2 regions of the Jeotgalibaca sp. PTS2502 genome follow, and region 1 is predicted to be linked to the other one. Evidence: predicted binding sites of a transcription regulator. Region 1 holds the regulator's gene; the other holds the start of a gene.
What was found. The regulator Rex, encoded in region 1, represses fermentation and respiration genes when NADH is low (regulators of the CRP and FNR family bind a similar motif). The targets are predictions, from matches to a motif close to TTGTGAANTANTTCACAA.
Positions count from the first base shown of each region.

Region 2: the regulator Rex is predicted to act here: its motif matches at 2,962-2,979, upstream of ald (alanine dehydrogenase).

Region 1 is NZ_CP019433.1:1,436,174-1,441,209, reverse strand. It holds gene BW721_RS07015 (SDR family NAD(P)-dependent oxidoreductase) at 1-621, shown strand, start outside; gene BW721_RS07010 (ABC-F family ATP-binding cassette domain-containing protein) at 853-2,799, opposite strand; gene BW721_RS07005 (redox-sensing transcriptional repressor Rex) at 3,121-3,750, shown strand; gene BW721_RS07000 (YdiK family protein) at 3,785-3,991, opposite strand; gene BW721_RS06995 (CPBP family intramembrane glutamic endopeptidase) at 4,028-4,699, opposite strand; gene groES (co-chaperone GroES) at 4,911-5,036, shown strand, end outside.
Region 2 is NZ_CP019433.1:1,243,339-1,248,374, forward strand. It holds gene BW721_RS06055 (ABC transporter permease) at 1-1,049, opposite strand, end outside; gene ald (alanine dehydrogenase) at 1,785-2,900, opposite strand; gene BW721_RS06065 (2-dehydropantoate 2-reductase N-terminal domain-containing protein) at 3,128-3,613, opposite strand; gene BW721_RS06070 (PepSY domain-containing protein) at 3,918-4,499, opposite strand; gene BW721_RS06075 (Gfo/Idh/MocA family protein) at 4,551-5,036, opposite strand, start outside.

The sequences.
Region 1 (5,036 bases):
CATGTGATGGATATTAGAGACCAAGCGGCTATTGAAGCTTTGCCACAAACTGTGATCCAGCATCACGGTTCCATTGATGGTGTGATTAATAATGCCGGTGTTATTCAGCCTTTTATCCCAGTTTCAGAGTTAGACATGGATAAGGTTCGTTTCGTAATGGATGTTAATTTTTACGGGACGCTTTATTTTGTAAAAAGCTTGCTGCCTTATTTTGAACAAGCGCCAGAAGCGCATATTGTTAATGTATCGAGTATGGGTGGCTTTCTCCCTGTGCCGGGGCAATCTGTGTATGGTGCCTCTAAAGCAGCCGTTAAATTATTAACAGAAGGCTTACATTCAGAGCTGAAGGATAGCCATATCCATGTGAGCGTTGTGTTTCCGGGCGCTATTAAAACAGATATTATGACCAATTCGAAAGTTGATCGTGGTCCAAGTGCCGGTGACAATGAGAAGGTGACTGACAAGATTACAACAGCACCTGCAGCAGCTAAAATGATTGTTGATGGTATGGAGGCAAATAAATACCGGATATTTGTTGGGAATGACTCCAAATTAATGGACTTGCTTTATCGCATCATGCCTAAAAGGGCAGCAGCTATTATCGCAGAGAAATTGAAATAGTAAAAAGAGCCGTCGACGACGGCTCTTCTTTTGTGAGTGTTTGTAGGAGATACAGCAACAATAAATGCGCTGTATCGTACATATTGAGTTTTAAATGCCAGATACAGCTTTCTTTTTAGCTCTGTAAGTTACATTTGGGTCTTCAAATGTAAGATACAGCAAGATTTTATAGCTTGTATCGTGCAAATCGTACAAAAGAAGGTCCTCACTCAGTGAGAACCTCCTGTTGTCTTATAGATTTTCTAATTCTAGTGTTAATGATTCCCATTCGTGCAGCAAGTGATCTTGTTTTTCTTGCTGTGCGAGTAGTTGGTCATGTAAGTCTTGTACCTTTTCATGGTCACCAAATACTTCGGGAAGGGTAAGGGCTGTTTCGATTTCCTCAATAGCCACTTCTAATGCTTCTAGTTCTGACTCAGTACTTTCGATGACGCGCGATAGTTTGCGTTCCAACTTAGCCCGTTCTTTATTGGATTGGTAATCTTTTTTCTTCGTATCGGTTTGAGTAGTCGTTGCTAACTCTGCTGCTGCTTCATCGAGAAGCAGTTGGGCGAGCGCAGCTTCTTCTTGTTTCTTCTCGACGTAATAATCGTAATCGCCTAAATAGAGCTTACTACCATCTTCAGATAATTCTAAAATACTCGTTGCAATCCGGTTAATGAAGTAGCGGTCATGCGATACGAATAATAGGGTACCATCGTATTCAATCAAGGCATTTTCCAATACTTCTTTACTGTCGATGTCCAAGTGGTTGGTTGGCTCATCTAGCATCAAAACATTATTCTTTTCCAAGGCTAACTTACACAAAGATAGTCGAGCTCGTTCGCCTCCGCTTAGAGAATAAATGGTTTTGTCAACATCTTCACCGCTAAAGAGGAAGCTTCCTAAAATACTCCTAATTGCTGTTTCATTCATAGTTGGATGCAGATCCCAAATTTCAGAAAGAACGGTTTTATTTTCCGTTAAGTTTTTTTGTTCTTGGTCATAATAGCCGATTTCTAAGTTAGACCCATAATGGATGTCTCCTTTGATAAGTGGTAGTTCCTTGTTAATACTTTTAAGGAGAGTTGACTTACCAATCCCATTTGGTCCGACAATTCCAATGGCTTGATGTTTGCGCAAGTCCATATGAATAGGGGCAGAGAGAATCGTGCTATCATAGCCAATGGCGCCATTTTCTAGAATCATGACGACATTGCCGCTTTCCTTTTCAATGTCAAACGAAAAGCGAGCAGATTTCTCGTCACCTTTTGGTTTTTCGAGTCGAGTCATTTTATCAAGGCGCTTGCGTCGGCTCTGTGCCATTTTAGTAGTTGATGCACGAACTAAATTACGAGCAATATAGTCTTCTAATTTAGCAATTTCGCCTTGTTGTTTTTCGAATTGTTTCATTTCTTGCTCTAATCGGGCTGCTTTTTCTTTTAAGTAAAAGGAATAGTTGCCTTTGTAATAATGGATGCGATTGCGGCTAATTTCATAGACACTGGTAGCGACTTTATCTAAAAAGTAACGGTCATGAGATACGATAAGCAAGGTGCCACGATAAGCGATTAGGTAGTTTTCTAACCAAGCTAATGTATCAATGTCCAAATGGTTAGTTGGCTCGTCCAAAATAAGTAAATCATTTTTTTCGAGTAGGATTTTTGCAAGTGCTAAGCGTGTCTTTTGACCGCCGGAGAGTTGCGAAACAGGTCGTTGGTGGTCTTCCTCGTAAAAACGGAAGCCATGTAGAACGGAACGGATTTCTGACTCGTAGCCGTAAGCATTTTTTTCTTGGATTTCTTGCTGCAAACTATCATAACGTTTTAGAGCAGCTTCAAAGGCTATAGTGTCTTGCATCAACGTTTCATCGGTTAAGGCATGGGCTGCTTCTTCAGCTTCTTTCGTTAGTTTAATAATGGGTTCGAAGACCGACAGCATTTCTTCCCAAATAGTGTTGTCGGAATCAACTGTACTGTATTGGTCTAAGTAACCAATATGGAGATCTTTTTTCTTGGCAATCTTGCCTTCGTCGGTGGGTTCAAAACCAGCTAGTATTTTTAATAAAGTCGATTTACCAGCACCGTTACGGCCGACCAAGGCAATTCTCTCTTGGTCTTGAATGGTAATTTGAATATTTTCAAATAGGACTGCTGAACCGAAGTGACGCGCAAGATTTTGGCCTTGCAATAATATCATAGGTGTATCCTCTTTCTCTATATAATGGTCGTTAAATTGTCAAATAAGAACATGCCATTTCATTTTATCATAGAATTTTAACAAGAGATAGGAACATTAATTGAAAAGCCAATGATTGTGAATAATGTCGCTACTTTTATTTAAAGCTTATGAAAATAAGGGAAACAAAGAATTTTTTTCACAAAAAGATACAAATTAGAGAAAAATACTAGATATTTCACAATGTGGTGCTATAATGTCATTATGTATTAGATTGCTAAGATTATGTGATTATTCTTTTTTATATAGATTTAAAACGTTATGCTGAAAGGGAGCGTTGTAATGTCAACAGAAATACCAAGAGCAACTGCCAGACGGTTGCCAATTTATCACCGTTATTTGAGATATCTGCATAACGCAGGAAAAGCAAGAATTTCATCAAATGAATTAAGTGAAGCTGTCAAGGTGGACAGTGCGACTATCCGTCGTGACTTCTCTTATTTCGGTGCTTTAGGAAAAAGAGGATACGGTTATGATGTGGAGTACCTACTTGATTTCTTCAGCAAAACATTAAATCAAGACCGATTAACAAACGTTGCTCTTATCGGAGTAGGTAATTTAGGTCATGCTTTATTAAATTACAACTTCCACTTGAGCAATAATGTGCGCATCAGTTGTGCTTTTGATGTGAACGAAGAAATTGTTGGCAAAATCGTTAGTGGTGTTCCTGTTTATGATATGTCTGAAATGATTGAACAACTACGCATCCAACAAATCGATGTTGCCATTTTAACAGTCCCTCAAAATGTTGCTCAAAAAGCGACTAATGATTTAACTGAGGCTGGTGTAAAAGGTATCATGAACTTTACTCCGATTCGATTATCAGTTCCAGATGATGTTCGTATTCAAAATGTTGACTTAACGAATGAATTGCAAACATTGATTTATTTCTTAGATAATAATATTTCCTAAATAAAAAACAGTTAAGCCGCGGCTTAACTGTTTTTTATTTAGGATCGATATTTTCCTTGATTTTAAAATACGTATCAAGCATTCTAACGCCGTTAACAATATTATTTGTAGCGAATAGAATACTTAGAATAGCTAAAAAGCCCCAGCCTGATGTGTTGACACTATCAACGGCAAAGTAGACAAATAGCAAACCAAAAACAAATTTCATACCGATTTGGATGAGAATATCTTTTAAAGTCATGAGATTCCTTTCTAAACAAACATAAATAATAAGCGGTTATTGAAACAGCTCAGGGAAATAAAGAGGTAAGCTGGCATAAGCATTCATTAAAGCATGTGCCATGATAGGGGTAAAGATATTATTGGTTTTAAAGTATAAATAGCAAAACCATAATCCTAAAGACCCGTAAACAAGCATATGCCCATCAAAGTGGATAAAGGCGAACAACAATGAGCTGATGACAGCTGATCCGACAATTCCGACACTTGATGAAGAGAGTTGGGCAAAAATCGCTTTTCTAAAGACAAATTCTTCCATGATTGGTGCAAATAAAACAATCATAAAAATTAAGAAAGGATAGTCACTAGCGGTGTCTAACAAGGTTTGTGTATTGACCGATTCAGAAGAGACGTTAAAGACAGCCATTTCAATTAGAGACGTTACAATTTGAAGTACAATTGAGCCGACAAATCCAATTAATCCCCATAACACAATCTTTTTGGTAGGTGCAGATGGTTTATCCGTTAGTTCTGTTGAAGGAGTCCATTCCTTAGTTCGGTTGAGTAAAATCATCCCCATTGTTCCTAAAAAGGCAAATAAAATGGTTAAATTCAAACTCATTTCAATTTGACGATTTTCTGGGAATAAAAACATTAAGGGAAGGGGTAATAGCTGAGCAGCGATGTAAACAAAAATAATTTTAGTCGCTGTAGAAAGTTTCTTTTTCATAAATCTTACCTTTCTGTTAAGGTTAAAAAGCAAGGATGCTTTTTCTTCAATAACGTGAAGTTTAAAGTCTATATGAAAGTATATCACAATTTTAAAAAAAAATAATAGTTTTGTCTTGCATTCACTAGTAGATTTGATTAATATAGAGTCATAGATTAGCACTCTTTGGGTGAGAGTGCTAATTCAAATGATAGATTATGGAGGGATATTTGTGTTAAAACCATTAGGAAACCGCGTTATCATTGAAGTTGCTCAAGAAGAGGAGCAAACAGTCGGAGGGCTGGTGTTACCATCTTCAGCACAAGAAAAATCACAAACGGGTATTGTGATTGCAACG
Region 2 (5,036 bases), 190 kb from region 1:
ACTGAGAATAGTGCACCCATAATAGCGAAAAAGATCAGCATAGCTGTAATCGCTGCTAGGAATACGACATTCGTGCGGTAAGGAACGGATGCTGGCAATACAAGAGATGTTCCCACAGTCAATAATAGACCGGTTCCCACTCCGATTGCTGATAGAAGGAATGTTTGAGCAACAACAGATTTAGAAATGTAGAAGTTCGAAATCCCTTGTGCTTTCATCACACCAAACAAACTTGCTTTTTGAAGCGTTAAAACGTAAATAAAAATACCAATAACAACTGCTGCAATCACAATCAAGAACCCAATCATCAAGCCAAATGTTAGAACTTGCGCTGTATAACCTGGGATTTCATTGATGTAATCTTTGATAGAATAAACGCGTAAATTATCGTTATTTAGTTTAATATCGCTAAGGTCTTCTGTGTCACTTTTTGCGATGATAGCAGACACACGGCCTGTTTCAGATTCATCGATTTGTTCAAAACGAACTTCTTGGTAAGTGCCAACTGTTGTGTAAAGAACCGGCGCTACGTTGAATTTCGCATCTTCCGTAAAGCCAACGACTTCAATCGTTAACTCTGTCCCTGCTAATTCAAGGGTGTCACCAATTTCCACACCGTATTGCTCTTGCATACTGATGTCAGCTACCACTTGGTTGTCTTTCGTAAAGGTTTCGCCATCAATCACTTCCGGCATAATAAACTCATCAGAATTAATTCCAAAAAATGTTACGGTAATTTTTTCGTCATCAGATGTTGATCCTTCTTGACGAACAACGTTAGGTGTTTGACCTAAAATCGCAATTTCAGGGGCTTCCACATCATCGACAACGCTACGTGCCATCATTGACATGTTGATGTTCGAGTTAGATTCATCCGTTAAAATAATGGCATCTGCTCCCCATTTATCCACACTTGTGCGGTTTTCCTGTGCAAGGCCGTAAGCCAGTCCCACTAAGAAATACACCAAGTAAGATACAAGCACCATCACGCCAATAATTAATGCAAATCTGGTTTTTGAGTGTTTAATTTCATTCCATGCTAAGAACATTTTTTCTATCTCCTACATTCAATTTTTATTTTTATCTGTATATCATTCAGAAACATTACAACATGTTCCCTTTCCCCTCTCATTATATACAAGAAAAATCGAACGATAGTAGCTAGCTAAAATCATCAGATAGCTGCTTCATTTTTCCCGGCCCATTTTGATACTTTATCCCTTTGTTGAGATACGTTCAAACAATTGACACCATTATAGTCTATTTTTTTCAAAAAACTAAATAAACAGCTCGTTTTTTTTAATAGTGCAGCAAAAGGCTCTGTGGGGTGGCCTTTTGCTGCACTGTTTATCTATTTAGCTTGATTTGAGTGAATAGAAATGCTTTTTGGCGGCTCTATTCACTCATTTCGCTGGTTCGAGAAAATTCAGACTAATTTTATGTGCTGAAGTTCCTTGATTCGCCATTAATCGCTGTGGCACCGTCTGATGCTAAGAATAGTGCAGTTGCTGCAATTTCAGATGGCTGAAGTAAACGACTTAACATTCCTTTTGAAATAATTAAAAAAAGTAACCCATATCGCTTCTCACTCTGCCGACAATCCTGTCGATACAGCTATAAAAAATGAGCTGTATCTTACAATTGGTAGTCGAAATGTAAGATACACCCCTTCCTAAGCATCCTGTATCTTACATTTAGGTTGTCTGATGTAACATACAGGACTTTTTTGAGTGCTGTATCTTACATATAGGCACAAAAAAGCCGCTCTCACGAGCGGCTTTTTCTTATTTGATTAATTCTTCAATAGCAACGTATTCTTTTTCCAACGATTCTGCGACATCTTTATTGGTTATTTTACCTTGGAAGACGTTGTATCCAGTTAAAATAGTTGGATCAGCTTTAGCAGCTTCAACATGACCCTGGTTAGCAATTTTAACAGCATATGGCAAGGTAACGTTAGTCAAAGCAATGGTTGAGGTGCGTGATACAGCACCTGGCATATTCGGAACAGCATAGTGTAAAACACCATGTTTTACGTAAATTGGATCATCATGAGATGTCACGTGATCTTCCGTAGCGAAAATACCACCTTGGTCAACTGCAATATCGACAATGACAGATCCGGGTTGCATGTCAGCTACCATTTCTTCTGAAACTAATGTTGGTGCTTTACGTCCTGGGATTAAAACAGCCCCCACAACAATATCAGCGTCTTTAATGGCATTGGCAATATTCACTTCGTTAGACATTAAGGTTACGACTTCACTTCCGTATAGGTCTTCGATTTCACTCAAGACTTCTGGTTTAACATCTAAAACGGTACAATGAGCCCCCATACCTAACGCAATTTGCAAGGCGTTACGTCCTGATACACCACCACCAATGATAACAACTTTTCCGTTTCTAACACCTGGTACGCCTCCAATAAGCACACCTTTACCGCCGTATTGGCTTTCTAGGAATTGTGCCCCCATTTGTACTGATAAACGACCAGCAATCACGCTCATTGGGTTTAATAGTGGCAGGTCGCCAGCTTCTCCAATCATCGTTTCATAACCAATTGCGACAACCCCTGCTTCTTCTAGAGCCGTTGCTAAAGCAGGCTCATTCGCTAAGTGCAAGTAAGTGAAAAGAATTAAATCTTTTCTAAAGTATTTATATTCTGATTCTAAGGGTTCTTTTACTTTAATGATCATCTCTGCAGACCAAACTTTTTCTGCAGTTTCTTCAATGGTCGCACCAGCTTCGCGATATTGCTCATCAGTGAATCCGGAACCAACGCCTCCGTTAGTTTCCACCATAACTGTGTGGCCGTTTTGAACGAGCAATTCGACCCCAAGTGGTGTAATTCCTACACGATTCTCGTTGTTCTTAACTTCTTTCGGTATTCCGATTAGCATAAACTATATTCCTCCAATTTTTTTGTTTTCAACTATCTACATACGCTTCTATTTAATGACATTGTGAAATTTCAACCAAAATATTTGTTCGCTTTATTTTGATACAAAAGATAGCTGAATGTGTCATTTCTCTCTAATACCTTAACACTTTTCTACACTTCATTCAAAACATCCGCATTAATTAATGGATGAAAAGATGATTAGAAAACGATTACTTTGTTATTATATCACGAAGTTAAAAAAATGAAAAATTTTTTTAATTTTTGATTATTAGACAAAAAAATAGTCTTTTTTTTGCGGCAAGTATAGAGAATCGTCTGCGTTTCGGCGATCAAAGGACTTAGAGTTCGATTGGTTGGTTTAAATTCATGGTTAAATTCAAGGGCTTCAAATGTTGAGACCGGATTTAAGATAATGGTCGTCTTTATTTTTAAGGTGTGGGCAAATTGCTTGGCTAGTGTTGCGTGTGAAAAAGCCGGTGTTGTCACAAAGACCATTTCCGGATTTTCGAGTGCTACCGCCAAGTCATCTGTCACGCAGTGAATTTTGGCATTTCCGTTGATTATCCCTGAACAATGGATAATTGGATTTTCAATCAGTCCCTCAATGTGGTCACGAGTCCGATTCCACAAGGTGACGTCATTGCCTTCTAGAGTTAAGTGGGCAGCCATAGCTAAGCCCGAGTTGCCAGCACCAATAACAGTTACCTTCATGACCTTCCCCCTTTTGATAACGCTTACATCATTAACTTATTTATAGCACATACAGCTTCCTTCTGTCTAGCTGGGGATATTTAGTGAAAAAAATAAAAAAAAATTCTGCCCGTGTGAGATACAGCCGGCGAAAAGTTGCTGTATCTTACATTTCTACTGCTATATGTAAGATACAGTATAGACCGACTAATCTGTATCTTACATTTTGGCTATCATATGTAAGATACAGCGCTATTTTTAGAGCTGTATCTCACATCAACCCTTAAAAACAGAGCTGTTAGGATTCCTAACAGCTCTACTTAATTTAACCATCGACTTCTAAGACATCGCCTGTTTCGGCATGAATAGTTACATCGCGGTCGTCACTACCTTTAAATTCAACTTCATATTCGGCTTGCATACGATCATCATCGAAGCTTAAATTCCAACCTTCTAGTGTCGCATCCGCCTCAACCTCTTTCCTAGCAATTGAAACAGCTTCGTCTGACGTGATTAAACCATCTAATGTTAAAACATCGCGGTCGTCATCATCCAAACGATCATCTTCCACTTTTTCAACGTTTGACGTTGTGGCATTCATTTCGACTTCATATTCACGGTCCTCTAAAATGCCCGTAATTTGGTAAGTCCATTCTCCCCAGTCCTCATCAAAATCGACTTCCTTGATTTGAGCATCTGGGTATTCTTGCCAAAATACATCCAAAGCTTGGTCCATGCTAATCACATCAGCCATCGCCTGATCTGTTGTTGAACTCTCCACAACACTTGAATTATTTTCAGTCGATGGATCACTTACCGGTGTTTCACCTGGAGATGGTTCATTGCTACAAGCAGCGAGTGCTAAGGCTGAAAATGTAGTAAACGTTACTGTTCTCCATATTTTCATCTTATCTACCATCCTTTCTTAAGTTAATGGTAACCAAAATGACGCCTCAACTCAACTAATACCACTTCTGTAATCAGCTAGTAACTGATCGAAAAAGTAAACCGTTTGGGCAGCCTGATGGGTGTTTGCTGGACAATCGCCATCGCTTAATAGGTGGTCAACTATCATCTGAATATAAGGCAATCCCACATGTTCTGGTGGTTCAAACTGATATTTTTCATCATTAACTCTTAAGTCAGTGACCCCAGTTCCAGATAAATTCATGGTCCCTTTTGTGCCTTGAATATCGACTTGATCAACGTATTCACTGGCTGTATAGGACCAAGTCGCCGTACCAAAGACTTGAGACTTAAATTTGAAACTAGCGACAATCGTATCTTCTACTTCATAAACGCCAGCCCCATTTGTCGCAAACCCATTAACGGCTTCGATATCCCCAAACAACCACATTAAATAGTCGATGACATGAATTTGACTATCTAAAGCTTTACCACCGCCAGCTTCTTTCTTGTAGCGCCAAGGTAAGTCATTCGCTGT